One region of the Rhodococcus sp. 320_ES genome, then DNA from elsewhere that is predicted to be linked to it. Evidence: riboswitches for the same ligand, from Rfam matches in the RefSeq annotation. Region 1 holds a riboswitch; the other holds the start of a gene.
What was found. Region 1 has a riboswitch for cyclic di-AMP ahead of AC59JP_RS02860 (C40 family peptidase). Riboswitches for the same ligand answer to the same signal wherever they lie in the genome.

Region 1 (4,412 bases):
GAGCGGCGGTCTCGAACAGTTCGGCTGCGGCGAGATCGTCGATTCGCCGGAGCAGGACGTCGACGACGGACGAGTCGACTCCCGCGGCGAGGTCTCGGAACGTCTGCGCGACCGGGGCGTAGGCCTCCGCGTCCTGTGGGCCGTCTCCCGCCGCGGCGCACCCTCCCACCGATTCCACCGCACACCCGTGCTGCCTGGAAGCCGGGATGCGACGCGTGCAGGTTCGGATGCGGCAGGTTTCGGCCACGAGCGCAGCCACCTCGACCGCCGCCGTACGGCCGGAGAACGGTCCGAGGCACTGTGCGGTCGGCGTGCGCACCACCGACAACCGCGGGAAGGCCTCGGCGGTGAGCGCGATCCACCACCCGCGCTTGGGAAATTTGGACCGACGGTTGTACGGCGGGGCGTGCGCGACGAGGAGTCGCAGTTCTCGAACGCCTGCCTCGATGGCGTGCGCGCACTCCACGTGGTCGACGCGGGTGGCGAGGGCAACCATCTCCTTCATGCGTCCACGCGTCTCGGACCCGGTGAAGTAGTTGCGTACCCGCCGGTGCAGGTTGGACGAGGTGCCGACGTAGAGAACCTCGTCGGAGGGCCCGCGGAACAGGTACACCCCGGGCGCGTGCGGCAGTCCGTGCGCGAGGTGCCGTTTCGCTCGGTGGGCGGCGGGTACGGCGGGGAGGTAGTCCACCAGCTCCGGATAGCTGTGCACCCCTTGGTTTCCCACCCGTTCGATCAGGTTGTGCAGCACCTCGACGGTGGCCCGTGCGTCGTCGAGGGCGCGGTGAATGGGACGGGTCTGCACGCCGAAGAGCAGCGCGAGCGAGGAGAGCTTGACCGACGGTGCCTCGTCTCGGGTCAGCACGCGTCTGGCGAGCTTGACCGTGCACAGCACCTGGAACGGCGGCCACGCCACGTCCATTCTGGCGGCAGCCGTCTTGAGAAAGCCGACGTCGAACCGCGCGTTGTGCGCGACGAGGATCGATCCGCGCGCGAACTCGATGAAGCTCGGCAGAACCCGTTCGATACGCGGCGCACCCACCAGCATGGCCGTGGAGATTCCGGTGAGTTCGACGATGTACGGAGGAACGCTGCGGCCGGGGTCGACGAGGGTGGCCATCTCGCCGATGACCTCACCGCCGCGGATCTTCACTGCGCCGATCTCGGTGATCGCGTCCTCGTCCGGGCGACCTCCGGTGGTCTCGAGGTCGACCACCACGAACGTGGTGTCGCGCAACGACTGATCGAGCTCGTCGAACGCGAGCTGTTGTCCGGAGGACGCGGGTCGAGCGATCACGAGACGTGACGGTAGGTGGGGGCACCGACAACGTGTCCGCTCGACCGAACGTGTCGGAGGTGCCCGTTACGTTGCGGTCGTTCGGGTACGGATCCGGACGAATTCCCGAGTGAGACGAGGATCACATGATCGTGGATTGTGGCGAATGTCTGGTGCGCGGTGACGCGTGCCGGGACTGCGTTGTGACGGTGCTTCTGGGGGAGCCCGGCATGCCCGAGCGAGGGCTGGATTCGGTCGGTCACGACGACCTCCGAATCAACCTCGAGCAGGAGGAACGAGACGCCATGGCCGTGCTTGCGGACAGTGGTCTGGTACCCCGTCTCAGGTTGGTCACGTCGGCGCTTCCGACGCCTCCGGCTCAGCCCGGCCAACCACGTTCGGACGGGGGTGCGCACGCCGCGGGGTGACCGAATCGTGACCGTTCCGCGACACGTTGTCAGACAGGACTCGACAGGAGGGATGCCATTTCGTAATCTTTCCGAGACATTGCGAAGTCATGCTGCTCCATCCGGGATCGCATCGCAGCGTCACCGCCTAATCGGCCACCACCATTCGGGTGGTCGTACCGGGAACCCACCGTTCTACTTGGGGTGAATCCCGCCGAGCCGCAACCCGGCATCGGTGGGTAGGGCTGATCTTCCCAGCCCGAACCCGTCAGCTAACTCGGTCGGCGGACGAATGGAAGAAATGGAGTACTTCTCTCTCGTGGCGAAACACCGCAAACCGTCGAGCATGTCGCGGCCGGTCCGCAGCGTCCTCGTAGCCGGAGCCCTCACCACCGGCGCAATCGCGATCCCCGCGGCCCCCGCGTTCGCAGCCCCGGTCACCATCCCCGGTGTCGGCACCTTCGACGTTCCCGACCAGATCCTGCAGGCACTCCCGCCGCTGCCGCAGATTCCGGCCGCACCTCAGCTTCCCGCCGTTCCCGCTCCGGCCACGTCGGCCGCGCAGCAGGCGGTCGACGCAGCCGAGAGCAAGATCGGCGCACCCTACGTCTACGGCGCAGCCGGCCCCAACGCGTTCGACTGCTCGGGCCTCGTCCAGTGGGCGTACAAGCAGGCCGGACTGCAGATCCCCCGTACCAGCTACGAGCAGGCGTCGGCCGGTGTTCCCGTCTCCACGGCGAACCTGCAGCCGGGCGACGTGGTGTCGTTCTACGGCGGCTCGCACTCCGGTATCTACATCGGCAACGGCAACGTCGTGCACGCGTCCACGTCCGGTGTTCCGGTCAAGATCGCTCCGCTCGCTTCGATGCCGGTCGACGGGGCAACTCGTTTCGCCTGATCGCTCGACCGACCCAGAGTTCGATGGATGGAGTCAAACCAATCTTTTGGTTTGGCTCCATTCCTCGTAACGGGGAACTACTCGGTAGTACTCTGATGAACCACCAGCCACGCTCGTCCGAACAGGAGTTCCATCCACCGTGTCGTTCTCGGATCGCCAGCGCTCAGTGCGCCGTCTGATGGTGACGGCCGTGGTCGCCGTCGGACTCCTCGTGGGTCCTGCCACCGTCGCCGGCGCGGATCCGGCGCCCGGAGACCCCTCGACTCGGCTGTCGGAGCTCTCTCGGCAGTCCGAAGAGACCACCGAGGCAATGCACAACGCGCAGATCGACCTCGACGCCAAGACGGCCGACCGAGATCGCGCGAATGCGGTGCTCGCGGAGAACCAAGCCGCCCTCGACGCCGCACAGGTGCAGATCGCTGCCGTCCAGCCCACGATCGACAAGATCGCGCAGGCCAACTACCAGGGCGCCCGCACCAATCGCCTGTTCGCATTGATGGTCAGCGACTCACCTCAGCAGATGCTCGATCAGATGTCGGCGCTGGACGTCATCTCCGCCGAAACGCGGGACAAGGTCGACACGTTCATGTCGGCGACCGCGGCGGCGCAGACCGCGAAGGACGCGTCGCAGCAGTCGGCAGACGCGGCGCGTGTGGCCGCCGAGCAGGCGCGAGCGGTCAGCGACGACCTGCAGAACAAGCAGAGTCAACTACAGACCCAGATCGCCGATGTCATGGCTGCGTTCGGTGCACTCAGCGGTGAGGACAAGGCGGCGCTCGCCGGAACCCCGTACCCGCCGGGGTTCGACCCCGCGACGATTCTGGCCACACTCACTCCGGGGTCGCGAATGGGGGCGCTGCAGGCCGCGTTCACCCAGATCGGCAAGCCGTACGTGTGGGGCGCAACGGGGCCCGACGGGTACGACTGCTCCGGGCTCATGGTGTGGTCGTACAAGCAGGTCGGCGTCACCTTGCCCCGATCGAGTCAGGCCCAGGCCGCGGGCGGAACGCCGGTGGACCGGCAGGATCTTCAGCCGGGTGACCTGGTGATCTTCTATCCCGGCGCAACACACGTGGGCATGTACGTCGGTAACGGAAACGTCATTCACGCGTCCACCTTCGGCGTTCCGGTGAAGGTCGAATCAATGGCACGCTGGCCGTTCTACGGAGCGCGACGCTACTGAGCCGGTGGCGTTCGGTCCTGCTGGTCGTCGTCGGAGCGACACTTCTGGCTGCGTGCGGATCCGGGCCTGCCACCACTGCTTCGTCAGACACTGCTTCGTCCGACACTGCGCCTTCTGCTTCGTCCGCGCCGTCGTACGACCAGCAGCGCACCGACGGCCTGAACCGGTTGCTCGCAGCATGGGGGACGGCCGTCCGGTCCGATGACGTCGACACGCTGCGTTCCCTCTTCGATCCGTCTGCCGACCCGGCGTTCGTCGACGCCGAAATTCGGCGGGCACAGAACCTGACCGGGGTTCCGCTCGCCGATTTCGGCTACGAAGTCGATCCGAACACGCCCGAAACACCTGTGCCTCCGGCGACGGCCGACGCCATCACGGGGGCCGTCGACGTGTGGGCGCCCCCGGTTGTGCTGCGGTACGAATACGCGGGCGCCGACATCGGCCCGACCCGCCAGCCTGTCTCGCTTCTCGTCGCTCGTCGCGGCGACGACTGGAAACTGGTGTCCGATTCGACCCTCGGCGACAGCACGCGCAGTACGTGGCGCGGACCGTGGGACTTCGGACCCGTCGTCGTTCGCTCGGTCGACACGGGCGGCACCACCTCCGTGGTGTTGGGTCACGAGGACCGCCGCGCCACGATCGACGCTC
Region 2 (4,412 bases), on a different contig from region 1:
ACGGTGCACTGCCGAGCGGGGCGCGAAGTTCGTTTCATCCTACTCGCGCACGGCCCGGCTCGGCACCGGGGTTTTCCGCGGCGGGGTTTACGGTGGGTAGCTGTGAGCGAGACTCGGAAGAAGACACCCGTGCTGCTGGCCCTCGCGTCGGTGTGCTTCGCGATCGGCGTGGTGGCCATCGTCGCCATGTTCGCCGTTCTGCTGACCGGCGGGGCCCCGGGTTTGTGGCTCTACCTGACGGCCATGGTCTTTCTGCCGCTCGGTTTCGTCTTGATGCTCGCGTTCGCTCTTCGGTCCGGTCGACGCGCTCGGCATTAGCCGATTGATGGCGTGTCACAACCGAAAGCGGCTTTCGCCGGTGCGTCGATGGTAAACGTACCAATCGTGCTCTAAAGTCTCGAGCGTGGCGAAGGACTCGTGCTCATGACTGCGGGTGCGCCGGACCGCTCGTTCCGCGCGCATCGCGTCGTCGTCGCCCTCTCGGTTGTCGCCGCCGTCGTCGCTCTGATCGCGCACGACCGCCTCATTCCGCTCGACACTCCCCTGTTCGGCCTGTTCCAGAACGCGGTCGACGCCGGGGTCTATCGAGCCGGGGGCACGACCGTGCTGCACGGCACCCCGCTCTACGACGGCAACCTGATCGACGACCTCCCCTTCACCTATCCACCCTTTGCGGCGCTGATCTTCGCTCCGCTCGGGTTGATGTCGATGGTCACCACGAAACTGCTGTTCTGGGTCGGCAACCTGGTGCTCGTGTACATCGCGGTCCGCCTGTGCTGGCGACATCTCGGATACGCGAACGACGCGTGGCTCACGGTCGTCAGCGCGTCGCTCGCGGTGGTGTTCACCTGGCTCGAGCCCGTGCGGATGACCATCTGGTTCGGTCAGATCAACCTGCTGCTCATGGTGGCGGTGCTGTGGGATCTGACCCGCCCCGAAGGCAGCCGGCTACGCGGTGTCGCCACCGGTCTGGCCGCCGGCACGAAGCTGACTCCCGGTCTGTTCGTCGTCTACCTCGCCGCGACCCGGCAATGGCGTGCGGCGGTCACGGCGGCACTGGCGTCCCTCATGACCGTCGTGGCCGGTTTCGTCGTCATCCCCGGCGACGCGGCGCGGTACTGGTTCACGGCCGTGTCGGAATCGACCCGGATCGGCGCACCGTCGAGCGGGGCGAATCAATCCATCCGCGGGGCGCTGCCGAGATGGATGGAAACCGTCGACCCGCCCGTCCTGCTGTGGGCGGCGTGCGTCCTCGTGGTCGGCGCGACCGGCATCGCCGTGGCGGTCGTGGCTCATCGTCGCGGTCACGTACTTCTCGGACTCACGATCACCGGGCTGACAGCGCCGATGGTGTCGCCGTTCTCGTGGGGTCATCACTGGGTGTGGTTCGTGCCCCTGATCGTGATGACCATGGATCTCGCGATCCGTCGGTTGCCGGCGTTCTGGGTTCTTCCCGTCGCACTGAGCGCCCCGCTCGCGTGCTGGTACCACACCTATCCCGACGGAGTCCGCGCGATCGGGACGTTCATGCTCCCGCCGCCGTCGTTCGTCGTCGGAGTCGTGATTCAGAGCGCCTACCCGCTGACCTATCTCGCGGTGCTGATCGGTGCCGCCATCGCGTTGCGCTCGACCGGAGCCGTCGGGCCCTCGACATCGACACCATTTCGTGATGTGACTTCCGTCACATCACGGGTAGGTAACGGAACGACCCCCGACCCGGTCACAGCACCCGCCGAACCGTCTAGCAGGGAGAAGTCTCGGCGCGATGTCGAGCGACGAAACTCCCACCACGACACCCATAGTTATCGAATAGTGACATCCTCCCCGGAACACACGTAGATTCTCCCTCGGCCGGAAAGTTCGGCCGCCGTCCTTACCCGCCGCGCCAAACCTCGTCCCGCGGGCCAAGGGCTTCCGACTAAGCAGAATCAGGGACGAGGGCGGGGGACCCACCACGTCTCCCTAGTGCAACCGGGCAGCAGATTCGTCTGCAGTCCTCGGGGTGAAGCCGAACCGTCCCAGCCAGGGGCGCGAACGCCGGGCTACCTCTCAGCCCGAACCCGACAGCTGACCTCGCAGGCGCGTGTGGAGAGGATTTCTACCCTTATGAGCGGACGTCATCGCAAACCCAGCACCACGGGCAAGACCGTCGCGAAGGTCGCCGTCACCGGCGCCATCATGACCACCGCGGGTCTCGCCTTCTCCGGAACCGCCAACGCCGCACCCGACTCCGACTGGGACAAGCTGGCGCAGTGCGAAGCCGGCGGCAACTGGGGCATCAACACCGGCAACGGATTCCAGGGCGGACTGCAGTTCTCCCCGAGCACGTGGACCTCGCACGGCGGTGGCGAATACGCCGCGACCGCCAACCAGGCCTCGCGCGAAGAGCAGATCACCGTTGCCGAGCGCGTGCTCGGCAGCCAGGGATGGGGCGCATGGCCCTCCTGCTCCGCCAAGCTCGGACTGAGCAGCGCGCCGACCGAGCGCGACACCCCGGCGACACCGTCCGTCCCCGCCGCACCGGCACTGCCCGACCTGACCTCGCTGGGTCAGAACGCGCAGGACTCCAACCAGGCGGCCATCCAGGGAATCACCGACGCGGTCAAGGCCGTGACCAGCGATCCCAACGTCGTGAACTTCGTCCAGTCCGTGACGCAGAACCTTCAGCTCGACCCGCAGGTCGTCAGCTTCTACGAAGCCAACAAGAACCTGCTCCCCCGCTAGATCCGGGCATCGAGAAAAGCCCCCACCCGTCGACCGGGTGGGGGCTTTTTCTGCTCGCTACACGGCGGTCAGCGGTTGATGACCGTCTCGGGGTGCGCGTACGGAAGAGAATCCACGGGCAACGGAAACTCCGTGTCCTCGCCGAACGGAGAGAGCCCACCCGCGCGTGACGACGCCAGTTCTGTCACCGGATGGTCCTCGTCGTCGGTGCCCTTCGGCCAGCCCGGATCGACATATCGCTGTTTCGGTTTGTTAGCCACAGCTCATTTTGACATCCGCGCCGGGGCATCTGCCACCCCAGGTATCTACTCTGATGATCGATGACCGACACCGAGAGCCCGAAAGCGGGTTCGACACCACCCGGCAGCGTGGGAACGCTCACCGACTGGATGTCCTCCCGCACCGACGAGCAGCTCACCGAGATGCTTCGTCTGCGACCCGACCTCACCGTCCCGCCCCCCGCGACACTCGACGTGCTTGCCGGCCGCTCTTCGCAGCGCGCGTCGGTACTGCGCGCCGCGGAGGACCTGGACACCCTCGCGCTCACGGTTCTCGAATTCCTCGCCCTCGAACGCGCCGACGACAACCCCGTGCCGCGCAGCAGGCTCGACACCCTCGTCGGCAAACGCGCCACCAAGAAATCCGTCACGGCTGCGCTCGACGTGTTGCGAAGCCGGGCTCTCGTACGCGGCACCACGGACCTGACCATGGTCCCGTCGGCGCGCGACGCCGTGCCGTGGCGAGTGGGGCGAATCCTCGATGCGAAACCCGATCTGACCGCGGAGGCCGTCGACGCGGCGCTGGCGTCGGTCGAACCGCGCGAGCGCGAACTGCTGACCACGTTGGCGAAATCGTCGTCCATCGGGCGTACGAAGGACGCGGCGCCGGGAACGCCCCCCGACCGTCCCGTGCAGCGTCTGCTGGCGGCGGGCCTGCTCACCTGGCTCGACGAGAACACGGTCGAGCTCCCCCCGCAGGTCTCCCAGGCACTGCGCGGCGAGCCGGTCTCGGATCCGTCGTCGCTGGTGCCGCCGACCGTCACCGCGGTATCGCATCCGATGGCCGACATCGACGCGGCCGCAGCGGGTGAAGCTCTGGACCTACTCCGTCAGTGCGCCGGCGTCATCGACGCTCTGAGCTCCGCGCCGGCACCTACACTCAAAGCGGGCGGTCTCGGCGTACGTGAACTGCGGCGCATCGCGAAGTCCGCCGAGATCGACGAGAGTCGAGCGGCGCTCGTGGTCGAACTCCTTGCCGCAGCCGGCCTCATCGCGTCGGGCATACCCGATCCGCCCCCGCCCGGCGACAGCGGCGACGACATGTGGGCACCCACCCCCGCCGTCGAGGCCTGGACCGCCGCCTCGCCCGCGAAACGATGGAACGCGCTGGCCACCGGGTGGCTCGACACCGCACGACTACCGTGGCTCATCGGCATGCGCGACGCGAACGACAAGCCCGTGGCGGCGCTGTCCGACGAGGCCCGGTCGACGGCGGCACCGCGCGATCGCCGCGTGGTGCTGGGCGTGCTGGCCGACCTCCCTGCAGGCGACTCCATCGACGACGCGGATCTGGTCCGAACCGCGACCTGGCGGCGACCTCGCATCGCCCCACGTCTCGGCCTGACTCCCGTCACGAAGTTCGTTGCCGAGGCCACGACGCTCGGCATCGTGGCGCGCGGCGCACTCTCC

Region 2: it holds a riboswitch for cyclic di-AMP, as region 1 does, so the genes downstream of both, AC59JP_RS07815 (transglycosylase family protein) here and AC59JP_RS02860 (C40 family peptidase) in region 1, are expected to answer to the same signal.

What each region holds. Positions count from the first base shown of each region.
Region 1 covers NZ_JCAWAG010000001.1:549,430-553,841, forward strand. Annotated here, with positions in the region: gene AC59JP_RS02850 (DEDD exonuclease domain-containing protein) at 1-1,297, opposite strand, end outside; gene AC59JP_RS02855 (hypothetical protein) at 1,423-1,704, shown strand; cyclic di-AMP (ydaO/yuaA leader) riboswitch at 1,819-1,986, shown strand; gene AC59JP_RS02860 (C40 family peptidase) at 2,030-2,581, shown strand; gene AC59JP_RS02865 (C40 family peptidase) at 2,721-3,764, shown strand; gene AC59JP_RS02870 (hypothetical protein) at 3,932-4,412, shown strand, end outside.
Region 2 covers NZ_JCAWAG010000002.1:232,632-237,043, forward strand. Annotated here, with positions in the region: gene AC59JP_RS07805 (hypothetical protein) at 103-318, shown strand; gene AC59JP_RS07810 (glycosyltransferase 87 family protein) at 424-1,839, shown strand; cyclic di-AMP (ydaO/yuaA leader) riboswitch at 1,912-2,098, shown strand; gene AC59JP_RS07815 (transglycosylase family protein) at 2,107-2,724, shown strand; gene AC59JP_RS07820 (hypothetical protein) at 2,793-2,984, opposite strand; gene AC59JP_RS07825 (helicase-associated domain-containing protein) at 3,045-4,412, shown strand, end outside.